4 regions of the Comamonas sp. SY3 genome follow, and region 1 is predicted to be linked to each of the others. Evidence: predicted binding sites of a transcription regulator. Region 1 holds the regulator's gene; each other region holds the start of a gene.
What was found. The regulator sigma-54, encoded in region 1, starts transcription at its own class of promoters, with help from an activator protein. The targets are predictions, from matches to a motif close to TGGCANGNAANCTGCTTT.
Positions count from the first base shown of each region.

Region 2: a site for sigma-54 is predicted at 1,506-1,523, ahead of ACCQ08_RS05400 (pilin). Genes of this name have one in related genera too.
Region 3: a site for sigma-54 is predicted at 2,056-2,073, ahead of ACCQ08_RS06280 (ammonium transporter). Genes of this name have one in related genera too.
Region 4: a site for sigma-54 is predicted at 2,099-2,116, ahead of ACCQ08_RS13060 (urease subunit gamma). Genes of this name have one in related genera too.

Region 1 covers NZ_JBGTYN010000020.1:45,565-48,905, reverse strand. The annotation lists gene ACCQ08_RS20255 (aspartyl/asparaginyl beta-hydroxylase domain-containing protein) at 1-753, shown strand, start outside; gene rpoN (RNA polymerase factor sigma-54) at 829-2,454, opposite strand; gene lptB (LPS export ABC transporter ATP-binding protein) at 2,560-3,336, opposite strand.
Region 2 covers NZ_JBGTYN010000003.1:113,779-117,119, reverse strand. The annotation lists gene ACCQ08_RS05410 (TerC family protein) at 1-261, shown strand, start outside; gene ACCQ08_RS05405 (FHA domain-containing protein) at 598-1,176, shown strand; gene ACCQ08_RS05400 (pilin) at 1,589-2,068, shown strand; gene ACCQ08_RS05395 (hypothetical protein) at 2,135-3,196, shown strand; gene ACCQ08_RS05390 (isoprenylcysteine carboxylmethyltransferase family protein) at 3,186-3,341, shown strand, end outside.
Region 3 covers NZ_JBGTYN010000003.1:316,867-320,207, forward strand. The annotation lists gene ACCQ08_RS06270 (aspartate aminotransferase family protein) at 1-196, opposite strand, end outside; gene ACCQ08_RS06275 (hypothetical protein) at 354-677, opposite strand; gene ACCQ08_RS06280 (ammonium transporter) at 776-2,008, opposite strand; gene ACCQ08_RS06285 (FAD-binding oxidoreductase) at 2,252-3,341, opposite strand, start outside.
Region 4 covers NZ_JBGTYN010000008.1:201,382-204,722, reverse strand. The annotation lists gene cyoE (heme o synthase) at 1-368, shown strand, start outside; gene ACCQ08_RS13070 (SCO family protein) at 376-984, shown strand; gene ACCQ08_RS13065 (urease accessory protein UreD) at 1,035-1,865, opposite strand; gene ACCQ08_RS13060 (urease subunit gamma) at 2,126-2,428, shown strand; gene ACCQ08_RS13055 (HupE/UreJ family protein) at 2,460-3,068, shown strand; gene ACCQ08_RS13050 (urease subunit beta) at 3,083-3,341, shown strand, end outside.

The DNA of each region.
Region 1 (3,341 bases):
CCGTACCTGCCCACCAGCACCTTCCCCGACCTGGCCCCGCTGCAGGCCAACTGGCGCGAGATCCGCGAAGAGGCCATCGGCCTGCACCAGGCGATGCAGATCAAGGCAGCGGCCAACAACGACGACGCGGGCTTCAACTCCTTCTTCAAGACCGGCTGGAAGCGCTTCTACCTGAAGTGGTACGGCCAGGCCCACCCCTCGGCAATGGAGCTTTGCCCCAAGACCACGGCGCTGGTGCAGTCCATCCCCGGCATCAAGGCGGCCATGTTTGCCGAGCTGCCGCCCGGCGCCAAGCTCAACCTGCACCGCGATCCCTACGCCGGATCGCTGCGTTACCACCTGGCCGTGCTGGCACCCAATGACGACCGCTGCATGATCGAAGTCGATGGCACGCCCTACAGCTGGCGCGAGGGCGAAGGCGTGGTCTTTGACGAGACCTATATGCACTGGGCCGAGAACCGGTCCGAGGGCAACCGCATCGTGCTGTTCTGCGATGTCGAGCGCCCGATGACGAATGGCTTTGCGCAGTGGCTCAACCGCTGGCTGGGCACGCATGTGGTGGCTGCTGCCAGCTCGCCCAACAACGAAGGCGATCCGCGCGGCTTCATCAGCCGCATCTTCAAGGTCTCCTTCTACATGGGCCAGTACCGCCGCCGCTTCAAGGCCTGGAACAAGACGGCCTACAAGCTGACCAAGTTCGGCCTGATGCTGGCCGTGCTGGCCTTGTTCATCTGGTGGCTGTGGCCGAAGTAAAACCGCAGCGCCTCAACGCAAAAACCGCAGTGTGCAACGCCACTGCGGTTTTTTCATGGCCCGTGCTGCCTGCGTTTACAGCGCCTTGCGCAGGCTGGCCGGCGGGATGCGCATCGCTTCGCGGTACTTGGCCACGGTGCGGCGCGCGCATTCAATGCCCTGGGCCTGCAGCAGGTCGGCAATTTTTGCGTCCGACAGCGGCTTCTTCGCGCTTTCCTCGTCCAGCAACTGCTTGATCAGCGCCTTGACCGCCGTACTGGAGGCGCTGCCGCCCGTCTCGGTGCCCAGGCCCGAGCCGAAGAAGTACTTGAGCTCGAAGGTGCCCTGCGGCGTGGCCATGTACTTGGCCGTGGTCACGCGGCTGATCGTGGATTCGTGCAGACCCAGCTCATCGGCGATCTCGCGCAGCACCATCGGGCGCATCGCCAGCTCGCCATGCACAAAGAAATTGCGCTGGCGCTCCACAATGGCCTGCGAGACACGCAAGATAGTGTCAAAGCGCTGCTGGATGTTCTTGATGAACCAGCGCGCCTCCTGCAGCCGCTGCTGCAGGGCGCCATGGCCCTCGCAGCCCTTGTGGCTGCGCAAGGCATTGGCATAGACATCCTGCACGCGCAGGCGCGGCATCACCTCGGCATTGAGCTGCACGCTGAAGCCGGGCACCGGCAGGCCGCGCTCGTTGCTGGGGCGCACGATGACATCGGGGATGATGGCATTGCGGTCCACATCGGCATAGGGCCGGCCCGGGCGGGGTTCGAGTTTGGCAATCAGCCCCAGCGCGCTGCGCACCGCCGCCTCGTTGCAGCCGGTCAGCTGCATCAGCTTGCGCACATCGCGGCGCGCCAGCAGGTCGAGGGATTCCTGGCAGACCAGCAACGCGGTCTCCAGCGCCAGCGCATCGGCCTCGGGCGTGTCCGAGCCCTCTTCATCCAGCAGCCGCTGCTGGGCCTTGATCTGCAGCTGCATGCATTCGGACAGGTTGCGTGCGCCCACACCGATGGGTTCCAGGCTTTGCAACAGGCGCAGCGCCACCGTCAGGTGGTGCAGCAGTGCTTCGTAGCGCTCGGGGTCGCTGGCATCGCCAAAGCTTTGTGCCAGCTCGGCGAGTGTTTCTTCGAGGTAGCCGTCGTCGTTCAGCGATTCGATCAGAAAATAGAGCGCTGCCCGGTCTTCCTGGCACAGGCGCAACGACAGCGCCTGGCGGTGCAGCACATCCTGCAGGCTCAGGTGCTCGCTGCGCCGCTCGGACATCGGCGTTTCGTCATCGTCATCGCCCGCACTGGCACGGGCCGGCAGCTCGCCGCCCCACTCTTCCCAGTCCGATGCCGAATCGCCCGCAGCTGCCTCGGCATCTACGCCGGTTTCCTTGCCGGCGCCAAAGTCCAGCGGCAGATCCGATGCACCCGGCTCGAAATCGCTGGTGTTGCCGGGGTCGGTGCCGGTCACGAGGTCGGCAACCTTGTCGGCCGCATCTGCAGCCTCGGTGGACTCGGCAGATTCAGCAGATTCGGCGGCGTCCTTGCCCGGTTCGGATTCGGGCGCATCATCGCCCTCGCGCTCCAGAAACGGGTTTTCGTCGAGCATCTGCTCGACTTCCTGCGTCAGCTCCTGCGTGGACAGCTGCAGCAGGCGGATCGACTGCTGCAGCTGAGGCGTCAGCGTCAGGTTCTGCGATACGCGCAGTGACAGCGAAGGCATCATCGCAGAGCCCCCGCTGCGGCTGCGGCAGCTGGCAACGGATCAGCCCCGCCAGCCCCAATGTGAGGGGCGGCTTCTTGGCTCGCACGCCCGCCAGGGCGTGCAGTATCACATGCGGAAATGCTCACCCAGGTACACCCTCCGAACCTCTGCGTTCTCCACAATCTCTTGCGGCGTCCCTGCGGCCAGCACCTTGCCATCGCTGATGATGCAGGCATGGTCACAGATACCCAGGGTTTCACGCACATTGTGGTCAGTGATCAGCACGCCAATGCCACGTTCCTTGAGGAAAGCCACAATGCGCTGGATCTCGATCACGGCGATCGGGTCAATGCCGGCGAAGGGTTCGTCGAGCAGGATGAAACGGGGCTGGGTGGCCAGCGCGCGGGCGATTTCGACCCGCCGGCGCTCACCACCAGAGAGCGCGACCGATGGCGACTCGCGCAGATGCTCGACACGCAGCTCCTGCAGCAATGCGGTCAGCTGGCGCTCGACCTCGGCGCGCGACAGCGACTTGCCATGCTCGTCCTTTTGCAGCTCCAGCACGGCGCGTACGTTGTCCTGCACGCTGAGTTTGCGGAAGATCGAGGCTTCCTGCGGCAGGTAGGACAGGCCCAGCTGCGAGCGCTGGTGGATCGGCATATTGGCGACCGACTGCCCATCGATGCGGATGTCGCCGCCATCGCTGCGCACCAGGCCGACGATCATGTAGAACGAGGTGGTCTTGCCAGCGCCGTTGGGGCCGAGCAAACCCACCACTTCGCCCTTGCGCACGGACAGCGATACGTCCTTGACCACCTTGCGGCTGCCGTAGGATTTCTCCAGATGCAACACCTCGAGCTGGCTGCGCTGGTCGCTGGTGGCCACCCGGGCGTTGACGGAAATGGTCG
Region 2 (3,341 bases), on a different contig from region 1:
GGCCTGGCGATCTCGATCCCGCTGGTGATCTTTGGCTCCACGTTGATGATCAAGCTGATGGAGCGCTTCCCGGTCATCGTGATTCTGGGTGCCGGCCTCATCGGCTGGGTGGGTGGCGAGACCATCATGAACGACAAGCTGCTGCACGGCTTTGTCGAAGCGAATCCTGCACTGCACTACCTGGCTGCCGCTGCTGGCGCCGCGCTGGTGGTGGGCTTGGGCCTGTGGCTGCAAAAGCGCAATACAGCGCCTGCACACTGACCGGGTCTGCATTTCTCTCTCGCTAAAGCGCCTTAGGGCGCTTTTTGCTTTTCAGGGCTTCGGTTTTGCACGGGCCACGTGTACCGCCCCGGTGCGCCCCTGCGGCAGCTACGGCGTGAGCAGCGCAACGCCCGCGAACCCATTGCAGGCATCAAGATAAACCGCTGCTGCGCTTGGCGATGTGCTTCAGGGGGCGCATCGATCAAGGGTATTTATAGGGTTAACCATTAGCTAAATCACGGGAGTCCGCAACACATCGTGATCCTTTGTCAACAGCGTATCGCCAACGTCATTTGTATAGCTTATTTGCATATAATCGCGCTGAGGTTTATCAATATGCCAAGACTCATAGTTTCGCTAGATGGTGTGGTGATACAGGACTACGTGCTGACCGAGTCCAGGGTCACCTTGGGGCGCCGTTCCACCAATGACATCGTGCTGACCGACATGGCGGTCAGCGGCGAGCATGTGGCGTTCACCTATGAGAAGAAGATCGGCATCGTCGTCGTCGAAGATCTGGGCAGCACCAACGGTACCAAGGTCAACGGCTTGAAAGTGCGCCGCCAGGTACTGCAAAGCGGCGACCTGCTGGACGTCGGCAAATGCCGCATCCGCTTTTTGATGAACTCTTTGGTGCCCGAGAGCCATTACCTGCATGCCAGCGAAGCCGGCAGCCTGACCGCCAAGCCCGCGCATGCCGATGACGGCGAAGACAGCCCCACCGTCCCCGCAGACTTCCCCCCCGCCGAAGGGCAGCCCTACACCCCCAGCCCCTACCTGCGCGCCGTCAGCGGCGAGCGAAGACATCATTTTGTCCAAGGTCGTCACCACGGTCGGCCGCCCCGGCATCGCCGTCGCTGCACTGACCAAGCGCGGCAAGGGATACGTTGCTACCAAGGTCGATGGTTCGGCTGATGTGGTGCTCAACGGCCAGGCGCTCAATGGCGTGGCTTTGTCGATGCACAAGGGGGACAGGATTGAGCTGGCGGGGATGGCTTATGAGTTTTGGGGTTAGGACTCTGAACCTTGGGCTTATATAGTCAAGTCCTCAAGAGACGCAGCGGCACTTTCGGGTGCCGTTTCTGTTTCTGCCGCCCATGCGCATAGCTTGCACAGGCGTTCAGAAGGTGACAAAAATGGCAGACATCTTGGCTTGCTGACATTTATGAACGTCTTGCACAATAAGTTAACAAAACGCCGCATTTTTGTCAGTCAACGCCGCGAGATGTATGGGCGCTAGAAGTTGGCACAGCACTTGCAGTAAGTGAAGCACGCCAAGTCGTTCGACAAGGCTACCTAATCACTGGTTACATAGAGAGGATTCAAAATGTTGCGTAAGATGCAAAAGGGTTTCACCCTGATCGAACTGATGATCGTTGTGGCGATTATCGGTATTTTGGCTGCTGTGGCTTTGCCTGCTTATAACGATTACGTCACCCGCGCCCAGGTGGCGGAACCAACAGAACTGCTGGGCGGGCTGAAGGCTCCGTTGTCTGAATACGGTGCTAATGAAAATGCATGGCCACGCCTGGTCCAATCTGATGGAACAAATAACCAATCAGTTGCTGCTGGATCGATCGCAGTGAATTTGACCGGTAAATATTCATCGTTAGGCGGCACTGTTGCCGGCACCTATCCGAATGGCACTATAACTGGGACGATGGGCTCTAATTCCCGCGCATCGGGCCAAACTATCACTTTTGCAACAACGAATGGTGGTCAATTGTGGGACTGCACAGGCGGTACTGTAAATCAAAAATTCCGTCCACAAGCCTGCCGTGCAGCAGCGGCGGCTCCTAACCCTTAATAAATAAAGATATATCTATTAAAAGAGGCTTCGGCCTCTTTTTTTTAATTATTATAAGGAGGGGAGATGAGAGGTTACTCCAAGGCGGCAATGGGTGGCTACTCACTCTTGGTATTGATCGCAGTTTTTATAGGATTAAATGAGGCTTGGATCGCGCCTTTTGGTGTTTTGATGATGATTTTTTCGAATTTCATGAATCATCCTCATTTTATGGCCTCTTATAAACTTTTTTTTGAAATGTATCCAAAAATTAAAACAAGTGAGTTTCAAAAAACGTTTCAAATCCGTTGGTGGGTCGCTGCTATCATAGTTCCACTAGGGTTGTCGATATTATTAGTTATTGGTATTGTAAAGTATTTGCATGGCGATGATTTCGTGCTTACCTTAGTCATTTTTCTCTACGGGATCAGTGTGGGGTGGCACTATGTTAAACAGGGTTTTGGCATGGCAATGTCGGAGGCGGCTCTGAAAAGATGCTATTGGCAGCCGAAAGTACGGCGCTGGATGCTATGGAATGCCTATGCGTGCTGGGTATTTAGTATGTGCTTGTTGTTTTCTGCTGAAGGCGGGGTTGGTTTTTTAGGCTGGTATTTCCCATTGGAGAGAAGCTCCTTGCAGCAATGGTTATTGCCCGCTGCAATTTTTTTTGGTATTACTAGTGTTGGTGTAATAATTGGTATTCGGAGGAATATTGGTTACTGGCGTCAAATAGGCAAACATCAAAAGGATTGGCCGAGTGCAGGGTTAATGGGATATCTGGTGTCTTTGTATGTTTGGGTCGCGATTGGTGTCTCTTTTCCGTTGTTAATGCTTGTGATTCCATTTTTTCACTCTATGCAATACATGCATGTGGTAGAAAAATTTTACGACAATAAAGAAAAAAAACAATCTAAACAAGAAAAAACTCGCCGTTGGTTGTATTTGATTGGATGGGGATTTGTTTTATTTTGGTTAATTCCAGGTGTGTTGGATTATATAAATTCGGGGAAGGTTAACTTAATGTCGCAGGTGGGGATGCTTTTTACAGCCGCATTTTGGTTGTTCATAAATATCCATCACTACTTCATTGATAATGTAATATGGCGTAAGGAGAATAAATATATCTGGGAGAGTTTAAATGCTTGCTGAATTTATTAATAATCTGTGGGCTCGTTACAAAATCCTGCGGTTTGGTGTGCGGATTATTGTTGTGGCTTTGTTATTCAATTTCTGTTTGCAGGCTTTTGAGGTGTACAGCCAAACAAAAAAAATAAATTATTTTCTCCTCCTGATT
Region 3 (3,341 bases), on a different contig from region 1:
GGGCATAGGCCAGCTGGTCGAGCTGGCGGTGCATCGCCGCCAGCACATCCGGGTGCGCATGGCCCAGGCAGGACACCGCCGCCCCGCCGCTGGCATCCAGGTAGGCCTTGCCGGCCTGGTCGAACAATTCCACGCCTTTGCCGCCCACTGCGACAAGAGGCACATGGGCCAGAGAACGATGGATGACATGGCTCATGCGAGCACTCCTTCACAATGCGTCACCAGCCCTGCGCCGGCAGCGATACGCATAGTATAAGGATCATTTGTATTTTTTCAATAGATTATTGGATCATTTGTTCCGAATCCATCTGTATCCGTTCTCGGGCTTCTCCGCCCTCCCTCTCGCAATCTCCTCAACGCAAGCCGCCTACATAGCGCTTGGCAGAAGCCACCAGACCCTGCGGTGCAGCTGGATCGGCGGCCGGCACCGCTGCTGCAGTTGCCAGGGTCGCTGACGCCGGTGCTGGCGCGCCCGGCAGACTGGCCGCAAAACGCAGCGCCAGCCGCTCGAGCTCCGCATCCTGGTGGCTGCGGGCATGGTTCAGCGCAAACTGGGCCATCGCCTGGCCATAGGCGGTATCGCTGGCCATCCACTCGGTATCGGTCACCCGGCCCGTCTTGCGGCGCAGCGCCACATGCAAATGCGCGGCGATGGCCAGGCGTTCACTGTCGTTCATACAAGCTCCTCCGTGGCAGAACCTGATGGGCAGGCTGCACGCCCAAGGCGGTGCAACCCGGTGGCGCGGCGGCGCAGCGCGGCACCGCGCATGGCAACTCAGTTTTGGCTTTCCTGGTGCAGGCTGACATCCAGCCCATCGAGCTCCTGCTGCGCGGTCACCCGCAAAGGCAGAACCACACGAATCAAGGTCAGCAAAATGGCGCTGCCCACCGCGCTGTAGAGGGCCACCGCCGCCACCGCGACCAGCTGGTTCAGCACCGTGGCGTCCACCCCGGCAATGGCCCGGTCGGCAAACACGGCGGTGAGCAGTGAGCCGGCAATGCCGCCCACGCCGTGCACGCCAAACACATCAAGCGAGTCATCCACACCTAGCCGGCGCTTGAGCCAGGTGGCGCCCCAAAAGCAGGCCACGCCCGCGATCAGGCCAATGGCGACCGCACCGCCTACCTGCACAAAACCGGCAGCCGGTGTGATGGCCACCAGGCCACCAATCAGGCCCGAGAGCACACCCAGCAAGGTGGGGGCGCCGCGCACCCACCACTCGACCAGCATCCAGGACAGCGCACCAGCCGCAGCGGCCACCATGGTCACCAGCATGGCCAGCGCGGCCCGGCCATCGGCCGACAGGGCCGAGCCGGCATTGAAGCCAAACCAGCCAATCAGCAGCAGTGCGGCGCCCATCGCGGTCCAGCCCAGGCTGTGCGGCTCAAAGGCCTGGCGGCCATAGCCCTGGCGCCGGCCCAGCATGGCCGCGCAGACGAGCGCTGACACCCCCGCATTGACGTGCACCACCGCGCCGCCGGCAAAGTCCAGCGCGCCCAGCTTGTTGAGCCAGCCATCGCTCTCCCACACCCAATGGGCCACCGGTGCATAGACCAGCACACTCCACAGCGCAGAGAACAGCAGCAGTGCCGAAAAGCGCATGCGCTCGACCACGGCGCCAATGATCAAGGTGGTGGTGATGACGGCAAACGCCATCTGGAACAGCGCATACAGCGATTCGGGCAGGTGCGGCGCCAGGTGGCTGACGGACACGGTGCCGGCCGCCGCATCCAGGCGCATGGGCGAGAACCAGGCCCTCTCCAGCCCGCCCAGCCAGGCCGACGACTTGCTGAATGCCAGCGAATAGCCCAGCGCAAACCAGGTCAGCGCCACCATGGCCGCCACCGCAAACACCGCCACCATGGTATTGACCACGTTCTTGCGCCGCACCAGCCCGGCATAGAAGAGCGCAATGCCCGGCAGTGTCATCAGCAACACCAGCACCGTAGAGACCAAGAGCCAGGCCGTATCGGCCTTGTCAATCGCAGCCATCTGCACCATTTGCATGCCATCCCCTTTGTACGTTGTCATCCATTGCGGGTTTGTTTCAAAAGGTAGCAGTTTCTATGCCATCGGACGGGAAAGCGCCTGGAGACGGGGTCTGCGGGCATGCGCAGTGCGGGCGAGGCCAAGGGGTAAAGCCAGATCGCACCACATCGGTGCCCTGGGCCATGGACCAGCCCCCAAAAGCAAAACCGGCGCATGCATCGCTGCAGGCGCCGGTCTCCAAGACAGGGGCGAAAACGGGATTCAGTCCGCCGCGAACACCTTGCCCGGGTTCATCAGCCCCAGCGGATCGAGCGCTTGCTTGATCGCGCGCATGGCGGCCAGCTCCTGCGGGGTGCGGCTAAAGCCCAGGTAGGGCATCTTGTGCAGGCCAATGCCATGCTCGGCAGAAACACTGCCCTGGAACTGCTGCACCAGGCCGTACAGCACGGCTTCCAGCGCCTCGTCCTCGCCGTTGATGGTTTGGCTGTCGGTGGTCACGTGCAGGTTGCCGTCGCCCACATGGCCAAAGAACAGGCTGTGGTGGCCGGGCCAGCGCGCATCAAAGGCGGCGCGGCAGGCAGCGGCAAAGCGGCCAATATCCACCTGGGGCAGGCTGACGTCGAAGTTCACCGGCGGGTGCATGTGCGCCGTCATCTCGGCCGGCGCCTCACGCAGCTTCCACAGGCTCCTGGCCTGCTCGCCCGATTGCGCAATCACCGCGTCCACCACCTCGCCGGCCTCCATGGCCTCGCCCAAGGCCTCTTCCACCGCAGCGCGCAACGCGGCCTCGTCCTTGCCGTCCACATCGATCAGCGCCTGCAGCGGATGCTGCTGGGCAAACGCGGGCTGGAGCTTTTGCCACTGCATGGAGGTCTGCACAAAGTCGCTCCACATCAGCTCGAACGCGGCCACGCTGTTGCCAAAGCGGCCTTGCATGCGCGCCAGCACCGCCAGCGCCTCGTCAAAACCCGGCAGGGCCACCATGCAGGTGGCCTTGGCCTGCGGAGCGGGCCGCAGGCGCAGCAGCACGCGGGTGATGATGCCCAGGGTCCCCTCGGCACCGATAAAGAACTGCTTGAGGTCGTAGCCGGTGTTGTTCTTCAGCATCGGACGCAGCATCGGCAGCACCGTGCCATCGGCCAGCACCACCTCCAGCCCCAGCACCTGCTCGCGCATCATGCCGTTTTGCAGCACGCCATTGCCCCCTGCGTTGGTGGAGACATTGCCGCCAATCTGGCAGCTGCCGCGCGCGCCCAGGTCCACACCAAACACCCAGCCGGCCGCCACGGCCGCTTCCTGCACCGTCTGCAGGCTCACCCCTGCCTGCACCGTCATCAGGCCGGTGCGCGCA
Region 4 (3,341 bases), on a different contig from region 1:
TGTTCCTGATCATCTTCCTGTGGACGCCTCCGCACTTCTGGGCGCTGGCGCTGTACCGGGTGGAGGACTACCGCAAGTCCGGCCTGCCGATGCTGCCGGTCACCCATGGGAACTATTACACCCGCGTGCAGGTCTTGCTCTACACCGTGGTCTTGTTTGCCGCCGGCCTGCTGCCCTTCATCATCCAGATGAGCTCCTGGATCTACCTGGTGGCGGCCGTTGTGCTGGGTGCCGGGTTCTTTGGCTATGCCTTTGCACTGTGGCGCAATTACTCCGATGCGCTGGCACGCAAGACTTTCCGTTTTTCACTGGTCTACCTCAGCCTGCTGTTCGTGGCGCTGCTGGTGGACCACTATGTGAGCTGGTAAATCTGCAATGAACAAGCGCAATGCCCTTCGCTGGCTGGCGGGCTCGGCCATGCTGGCCTCGACCGCCGGTTTTCTGACCGCCTGCAAATCCAAGGCCGATTTCAACGCCATCGACCTGACGGGCAGCAAAGAGTATGGCCAGGATTTTTCGATGCCCGACCAGCATGGCCAGCGCCGCAGCATGGCGGACTTCAAGGGCAAGGTCGTGCTGGTGTTCTTTGGCTTTACCCAGTGCCCCGATGTCTGCCCGACCACCTTGGGTGATCTGGCAGCGGTCAAGCAAAAGCTCGGCGCCAAGGGCGACAAGCTGCAGGTGATCTTTGCCTCGGTCGATCCTGCCCGTGATACGCCCGAGATCCTGCAGGCCTACCTGGCCAACTTCGATCCCAGTTTTCTGGCGCTGCGCGGCAGCGACGAGGAAACGGCCAGGATGGCCAAGGACTTCAAGGTCTACTACAAGCGGGTCGAGGGCCAGACCCCGGGCAGCTACACGATGGACCACACCGCGGGCGACTACATCTTCGACCCGGAAGGCCGCCTGCGCCTGTACAGCCGCTACGGCACGCCGGTCGATACCCTGGCCAAAGACATCGAGCAGCTGATCGACGGCGCCTGAGCGCGCAATCGCGCAGGCGAGTGGGGCAGGCAGCCCCTTAGAACAGCTTCTTACATCGACCAGATGCGCGGCCGCTGCGCCGGCAGGCCCCAGAGGCTGCTGCGCCAGTGGCCCCAGACTGTCTTCCACAGCTGCATGGCCGGCTCCACCACCGGCGCCAGGCCGCGCAGCACCAGCATGTGCTCGTTCGGCGCGGTCACGCCTGCCATCACCTCTGCAGGCGCGGCCTCCAGCAGCAGCTGGGTGCTCTCCAGCAGCGCTTCGCGCTGGGCGCGGGCGATCGGCGAGCCGCTGGCGTAGACCAGGCTGCCCATGCAGCGCTGGCCGGCCAGACCGAGCTGGCCGTTGAGCAGCAGCCCATCATCGGCCCGGATGCGGCCACGCTCCAGAAAATGCCCTGGCCAGGCGATGTGCTGGGAGAACACCCCTTGCACAAAGGGTTGGCCCGCCAGCGGCAGGCCCAGCGCGGTGATGTCCCAGCTCAGCAGCTCTGCGCCGGGTGCCAGCTCCATCTGCAGCTCATTGGCTGCATCGCAGGCGTTGTAGGCAATGGCCTCCAGCGGCAGCCATTCCAGCCGGGCGCCGGCCTGCAGCTGCAGGCGGGTGCGCTGCAAGGCCGGCTGGCCATTGCTCTTGTAAAAGCGCGTCGCCCCCGGTGTGGTCACCAGCGCATGCGCGCCTGCCCCTACCTCCACCGAGATATCCAGCACATCACCGCCCACCAGACCACCGGGCGGGTGCACCAGCACGTTGTGGCAAATGCCCGGGCCTTCGGGGTAGAGGCTTTTGAGGATGCGCAGCGGGCCATCGTGGCTGAAATGCACCGAGGTCTTGCCGGCGTGCGGGTGGTACTGCAGCGCCAATTGGGCATGCCAGCTCATGGCTGGCGCTGGTGCGGAGTCGCCGCTGGGCAGCAAAGCCCAGGGGCCGGGATCGGAGGCGAGATGGGTGCGCAGGACATGCCTGGGCTTTTGCAAGCCACGTGCCAGGAACTGCACTGCGCTGGGGTGCGGGCTGCGCTGAATTGGTGCATCTGCGCCAGGCTTGCATGCTTGTGGTGCAGAGGTTTGGCGATGCAGCACGGAAAGCGTGCATGCGCTGCCGCTGCGGCCCTTGGCATGTGCCTTGCTTTGCAGTGTGTATGGAACTGACACCTCGCGAAAAAGACAAGCTGCTGATCTTTACCGCCGCCTTGCTGGCCGAGCGGCGCCTGGCCCGGGGGCTCAAGCTGAACTACCCCGAGGCGGTGGCCCTGATCAGCGCCTTTGTGATGGAAGGTGCGCGCGATGGCCAAACCGTTGCCCAGCTGATGAGCGCCGGCCGCACAGTGTTGACCCGCGCCGATGTGATGGAGGGCATCCCCGAGATGATTGCCGATATCCAGATCGAGGCCACCTTCCCCGATGGCACCAAGCTCGTCACCGTGCACGAGCCCATTGTCTGAACTCCTTCTTTCCCCTGCGCAAGATAGCACCATGAACTTCAAGAAACTCTCTGCCAGTGTGGCGCTTGCCGCTGCTGCCTTGCCCCTGTCTGCACTCGCCCATGTCGGCAGCGATGGCGGCGGCCACCATGGCTTTTTGAGCAGCTTTGGCCATGCCTTTGCCCACCCCTTTACCGGTGCCGACCACATGGCGGCCATGCTGGCCGTGGGTGCCTGGAGTGCGCTGACCGTAACGCCCGCCTGGCGCGCACCGGCTGCCTTTGTGGCCCTGCTGGTGGCCGGCGCACTGGCAGGTTTTGCGGGCCTGTGGGTGCCTGGCGTGGAGCCGATGATTGCCGCATCGGTGCTGGTACTGGGCCTGCTGGTGGCCGTGCAAAAGCAGATGCCCTGGGTGCTGGCCGCTGCGCTGGCCGGGGTGTTTGCGTTTTTCCATGGTGCGGCCCACGGCTTTGAGCTGGCGGCCGATTCTGCACTGGCATCTGCCGGCGCGCTGGCGGGCATGGCGCTGGGCTCGGCCCTGCTGCATGTTGCCGGCATGGTGCTGGGCAAGGTGTTCATGCAGCGCCACCGCTGGCTGGCCAGGCTGGCGGGCGGCGCCACCGCCGTCTTGGGCGCAGCCATGCTGACCCGCCTGGCCTGACGAGGAGCCGCACGATGATCCCAGGTGAACTGCTGCTGGACGCCGGCGAACATACGCTGAACCCGGGGCGCCGCACCACCAGCCTGGTGGTGCACAACGCCAGCGACCGGCCCATCCAGGTCGGCTCGCACTACCACTTTGCCGAGACCAATGCCGGTCTGGTGTTTGACCGCCAGGCGGCCCACGGCATGCGCCTGCATATTGCCAGCGGCATGGCCGTGCGCTTTGAGCCCGGCCAGCAGCGCACGGTGGAGCTGGTGGACATCGGTGGTG